Regions from separate parts of the Pallidibacillus thermolactis genome, predicted to be linked through region 2. Evidence: riboswitches for the same ligand, from Rfam matches in the RefSeq annotation. Region 2 holds a riboswitch; the other holds the start of a gene.

Region 1 (3,218 bases), on a different contig from region 2:
TCGCACCCAATCCAGTACAAATGGATATGCTTGAATAATATAATGGGTTGTCATCGACAACCTCTTTTTTAATGGAAAAAACAATAAAATTTGAATAAATATGGGCGATTCCTTCATAATAATGTACTGTTACTTTAAATTTGGACAAGCAGCCTGTAAATAGAAAAAGAGGAGGATCAGAATGATAGAATATGTTAAAAGATTGCTGCTTGCAATACTTATGACAATCATTTTAGCAGCATTAATAATAGGGGGGAAGCAGTCAATAGCGAATGCCGAAGAGATATATTATGATTTAAACTGGGAATTGCCCACAAACGGAGTAATTTCAGATATTTATGGATCGAGACATGGGAGCCATAAAGGAATAGATATTGCTGCTAAAATGGGTACACCCATTCATGCAGTAGATTATGGTGTTGTCAGTCAATCATATTTTTCCGATACATATGGAAATGTTGTATTTATTAAACATAGTACTGGTTTTGAAACCGTCTATGCTCACTTACAAACTAGAGAAGTCAAAAAAGGGCAACAAGTAAAAAAAGGAGAAATGATTGGGCGTATGGGAAATACAGGAAAATCCTCTGGTCCCCATCTTCACTTTGAAATACATAAGCATCAATGGACCGTTACAAAAGAAAATTCGATTGATCCCTTTGTAATTTTTGGTTATGGTAAAGTTGGACAGCATATATTCGCAGGTAATAAAAAGATTGAACATGCAATAGAAGTAACAAAAGACGTATCTCACAAGCCAATTTTGTACACAGTAAAAGATGGTGATACGTTATGGGACATAGCAGAAAAATATAATACAAAAATAAGTGTTATCATAAAGTCAAACAACTTATCCGATGAAAAAATAATACCTGGACAAAAGTTAATCATCAGTAACCGTTCGAGTTGAGTCAACTTACTTTACATATTATAACCTTTATAGTAATATTAGTTTGACAAAAAAATAAAGATTCATCTTCGGGGCAGGGTGAGATTCCCGACCGGCGGTATTAAGGAACTTTTTCCTTTAAGCCCGCGAGTCTTATTTTAAAATAAGACAGGATTTGGTGAGAATCCAAAGCCGACAGTATAGTCTGGATGGGAGAAGATGGAGGTTTCGAATGAAGTGGTGTATACTTCCTAATACTTGGTGTATTACACACGTTAGTTTGATATACTTAAAACATCCCCCGAAGAATTAATTCTTCAGGGGATGTTTGTTTATAAATCACTTTAGTCGAAACCGGGTCTCCCTCTTCTTACGATGAATCAAAAGGGAGAGAGGATTGTGAAAAATTTAGGAGTAAAAGCTTTTGTAGCAATTGGAATGTTAAGTGCCATAGCTTATGTATTGATGCTACTTAACTTCCCAATGCCAATGTTTCCAACTTGGCTAAAAATTGATTTTAGTGATGTGCCAGCACTCGTTGGTGCCATCATTATGGGGCCAGCTGCAGGTGTATTAATTGAATTGATTAAAAACTTGCTTGATATAATATCAACCGGTTCAGAATCTGGGATACCGGTAGGACATATTGCTAATTTCACTACAGGTCTTTTATTCATATTACCGACCTATTTTGTCTACAAAAAGGTACAATCGAAAAAAGGTGTGATTTCAGGACTAATTGTTGCAACAATAATTACAACAATTGGAATGAGTGTACTGAACTACTTTGTTTTTTTCCCAATGTATGAAATATTCATGGGATTTAAAATGCCAAAATTAATGATTATAACGGCGATTGCGCCTTTTAACTTCATAAAATGTATCATGATTTCGATTGTATTTATTGTATTTTACAATAAGATGGCTGAGCGTTTAAATAAAATGCGTACAGCTTTTTAGTGGATTAAAATGAGGCTTTCCGAAATAGGGAAAGCCTTTTTCCGTTATTGTATCGTGAACGAATATTTATAAATTATTCAAACTTGTTTGGATCTCCGTCGAATGGCTTGTCACTTACACGGATTGACTCCGTTGGACAACCATCATGAGCATCCATTAAATCTTCTTCTAGTATGTCAGGTATTTCTGCAGTTCCATTATTATCATCTAAGATGCAATAGGCGATACCTTCATCATCATAGTCAAAAATATCTGGTGCAGTTGCACCACATGCCCCACATGCTATACAAGTTTCTTTATCTACTATTGTATATTTTGGCATCTTGTTTACCTCCAATAGTCAATTCTTCATGCTGTAATGAACAGTAAAAAAACCGGATAACATTAATATTTTAAGTCTATTATTTCGACTTTTCAATAATAAGCACCCTTTTAATAAAAGGTTCTCTTACTGATTTAACAAATTAGACATATAATACAAAAGTTAATTGAATAAAAAACTTTAGTATATTCATGATAAAATAAATTTAGGTGATTAGTTGTGAACTTTTTAACTGTAATGATTTTATATTGTATTTCACAATTTAAAGGTGAACGTTCAATTAACGCTGTATTTTATTTGATTCAAGGAAAAAAATCTTCACAAACGATACAAGATGCAATTTGGTATTCTTTAAGTCATGTGTTTTCTATTTACCCCGATTTAAAGAAAGAACAATTTCAAGAACAAATGAAAAAACTAGTGATGCTTCAGTACATAATTTTAGATAAGAAAACCGTTCAAATAACGGAGCTAGGTGAAAAGAATTTAAGACAATCGCTAGAAAAGTACCCCATCCCAGCTGAATTAGATGGATGGACATATAAAGATATTGACCAGAAGTTTTGGCAGCGACTTAGTCTGATTGTACAAATTGTCTCGAATTTAGGAAACGGGGATTCCAAATTTATGCCCGTTCAACGAGACTTTTATACACAAAAATGGGTTAAGCAATGGCTGTACACATGGAATACGAAGTATAACAAACAGATTTTATCAAAAAAACTTTATCATGAGTTAGAGCAAATTTTATCACAGTTTGAAAGGAAGAAAAAAAATCCAAACCTTTTTGTTGCAAGACTTTCAGGTTATCAACAGCCAGGACTGACTATTTCACAAATTGCGAACATATATGATATGGACGAGTATTATTATTTAGTTGTTTTTCGAAGCATTATTCATTACATGATAACGATTATTTCAGAACAACCACAAAAATATCCATTATTGTACTCTTTAATAAAAAATGAGAAACGGGAAATAGTTTTAACAGAATCGACAAGAAAGACATTACATTTAATAAAGATGGATAAATCCATTAAGGAAATT
Region 2 (3,218 bases):
TTAAAGCATCTTCTGCTCCCGTTAATAACCGTCCATTGATAAATTCATTAAACCTCGATACGACGATCGCCAATTTAAGTCCTGTTCCAATCAAATTTCCTTCATACACTTTTTTCACTTCTATCTCTCCTTCTATAAATATCTTAACATTCATAAATGAAAAAAGAATAATTTTTATAAATTTTAAACAACTAAACTAGTTGTTTTAATAAGTATCGTTGTAATTGTTCAATAGATACTAATTTACATTGAAATCGTTCTGCCATTTCAATAAGATGATTCAATCGTGCCATTGATCCGTCATCATTCATTATTTCACAAATAATACCGACCGGGTTTGCCCCAACTAATTTAGCAAAGTCAATGGCAGCTTCTGTATGACCAGGACGATTTAAAACTCCTCCATTTTTTGCAATTAAAGGGAACACATGCCCTGGCCTATTAAAGTCGGTTGCCTTACTTTGTGGGTCAAGGATTTTTTTGATCGTATGATAGCGTTCAAACGCACTAATCCCCGTCGTTGTATCTTTATGGTCGATCGAAACTGTAAAAGCCGTTTGTTTTGTGTCGGTATTATTTTCTACCATCGGATGTAAATTTAAACGATTAGCGATCTCTTCGGTAATCGGCGTACAAATTAATCCTCTTCCTTCTTTTGCCATGAAATTTATCGTCTCAGGGGTCGCAAAATCTGCTAAAGCTAGAAAATCACCTTCGTTTTCACGGTTTTCATCGTCAACGACAATAATTATTTTTCCTTGTTTTAAATCTTCTAATGCTTCTTCTATCGAATTGAACATTGGATTTCACTCCTCGATAAATATACAAAGAACGTATTGATTAAAATCCATTTTCTTTTAAAAAATCCATTGTAATACCTTTTGAATTGGTTGTTGTTCTTTTATTTTGTATAAAAGTATGCAAATATTTTGCAATCATATCGAATTCTAAATTAACCTTTTCTCCTTCTTTCTTTGAACCGATAATAGATGCTTTAGCTGTGTGTGGAATAAGAGAAATGGTTATCGTATTATGGCTCACTTTGAAAATAGTTAAAGATGTTCCATCAATCGCGATCGAGCCTTTTTCTAACACAAGGTGAGAAAATTTCTCTGGTATTTCTAATTCAATTAAAATCGAATTCTCATAATTTGTTCGTTTCCAAATCGTTCCGATACCATCCGTATGGCCCGTTACAAAATGACCTCCAAAACGACCGTTTGCTGCTAAGGCACGTTCCAAATTAACTTCCGAACCAACTTTTAAATATTTCAATGTGGTATCTTTATATGTTTCAGGCATGACATCAACTTCAAAGTGGTCCTTTGAAAAGTTTGTTACCGTTAAACAAACACCGTTAACAGCAATACTATCACCTAAATTTACATCATGTAAGATCTTGTTCGCTTTAATGGTAATCATTAAAGTTGGTCCATTTTGTCGAATTCGAGATACTGTTCCAATTTCTTCAACTATACCTGTGAACAAATACACATCGCCTCTTTCATCTTCAAAATAAAAAATTTTTCAATTGAATAATAAGGAATCCAAGAAACGGGGAGGGTTTAGAGGTGAAAATAATATGAATTGTTTGATAATAAAAGAAATGGATACTCTAACATTGAAGTAAAGTTTATAGATGAATAAAACCCCATACATGAAGTATGGGGCTTTAATGGTATGACAAATAAACGTTTAAATAGATAAATTTAAACGATACTATGACATCCTTCTCCCATCCAGACTTTAACTGTCGGTTTTGGAATTTCACCAAATCAGCCATTTCCATATAGAATGAAAATGGGTCACGGACTGAGAGAGTGCAAGCACCCTCATCACCGCCGGTCGGGAATTTCACCCTGCCCCGAAGGATTCCTTTATTTAATTTATTTTAATACTAACACATGCTTTAGATTAATACAACTAAAATATCAGATATTTCGTTATTCCTTTAATTCACTAAAAAAGTATAGATGAATTACGTTCAATCTATTTTTAATAAAGTTTCATATAATGGTCTCTTTCCCAATTTGTGACATGAGAGCGGAACATGTTCCATTCGATTTCCTTAGCTTCCACAAAGTTAGTAAAAATATGTGGACCTAAAGCATCTTTAATAACTTCATCTTTCCGCAGTTCTTCTATTGCGAAATGAAGTGTTCCAGGGAGATCGCTAATTCCTTCTGCTTCCCGTTCTTCTTTCGTCATCTCATATATATTTCGATCGACTGGAGCTGGTGGTGTTAATTTATTTTTAATACCATCTAACCCTGCTCTAAGTAATACAGCCATTGCTAAGTATGGGTTTGCTGCAGGGTCAACACTACGCAATTCAACACGTGTACTTAGTCCTCTTGATGTAGGAATACGAACAAGTGGACTACGATTTCTAGCTGACCAAGCAACATAAACGGGAGCTTCATACCCTGGTACTAATCGTTTATAAGAATTGACAATAGGATTGGTAATAGCTGTATATCCTGGTGCATGTTTTAAAATCCCTGCCATAAATTGATATGCTACTTCACTAAGCTGTAATTTGCCATTTGGGTCAAAAAACACATTTTCATTTCCCTTAAATAGAGATAAATTACAATGCATTCCTGAACCGCTTATTCCGTAAATTGGTTTTGGCATAAATGTAGCATGTAAACCATGCTTTCTTGCTATTGTTTTTACAACTAATTTAAATGTTTGAATGTTATCACAGGCAGTGACTGCATCGGCATACTTAAAGTCGATTTCATGTTGACCAGGAGCTACTTCATGGTGTGATGCTTCTACTTCGAATCCCATTTCTTCTAATTCAACTACAATTTCTTTACGACAGTTTTCACCTAAATCCGTCGGCGCTAGATCAAAATATCCACCATGGTCATTCAACTCTAATGTCGGTTCGCCGTATTCATCTAATTTAAATAAGAAGAATTCAGGCTCTGGACCTAAATTAAAGTGGGTGAAACCCATTTCTTCCATTTCGGATAACACTCGTTTTAAATTACTTCTTGGATCACCTGCAAAAGGCTTACCATCTGCTGTATATATATCACAAATTAAGCGTGCCACCTTTCCACGCCCTGCAGTCCAAGGAAAGATCACCCACGTATCCAAATCAGGATATAAATACATATCACTTTCTTCTATACGTACAAATCCTTCGATAGAAGAACCATCAAACATCATCTTATTATCTAGTGCTTTTGGTAATTGACTCAATG

The links. A riboswitch is a leader RNA that binds a small molecule or an ion and turns the genes downstream of it on or off. The one in region 2 is predicted to bind FMN.
Region 1: another riboswitch for FMN. It lies ahead of OEV82_RS14955 (ECF transporter S component); the one in region 2 lies ahead of ribE (riboflavin synthase).

The regions. Positions count from the first base shown of each region.
Region 1 is NZ_JAOUSE010000071.1:7,346-10,563, reverse strand. Features, by position in the region: gene OEV82_RS14970 (hypothetical protein) at 1-38, shown strand, start outside; gene OEV82_RS16110 (peptidoglycan DD-metalloendopeptidase family protein) at 182-910, shown strand; FMN riboswitch at 971-1,114, shown strand; gene OEV82_RS14955 (ECF transporter S component) at 1,289-1,849, shown strand; gene OEV82_RS14950 (ferredoxin) at 1,923-2,171, opposite strand; gene OEV82_RS14945 (helix-turn-helix domain-containing protein) at 2,391-3,218, shown strand, end outside.
Region 2 is NZ_JAOUSE010000060.1:9,537-12,754, forward strand. Features, by position in the region: gene ribH (6,7-dimethyl-8-ribityllumazine synthase) at 1-118, opposite strand, end outside; partial or broken gene ribB (3,4-dihydroxy-2-butanone-4-phosphate synthase) at 213-800, opposite strand; gene ribE (riboflavin synthase) at 841-1,488, opposite strand; FMN riboswitch at 1,724-1,876, opposite strand; gene glnA (type I glutamate--ammonia ligase) at 1,996-3,218, opposite strand, start outside.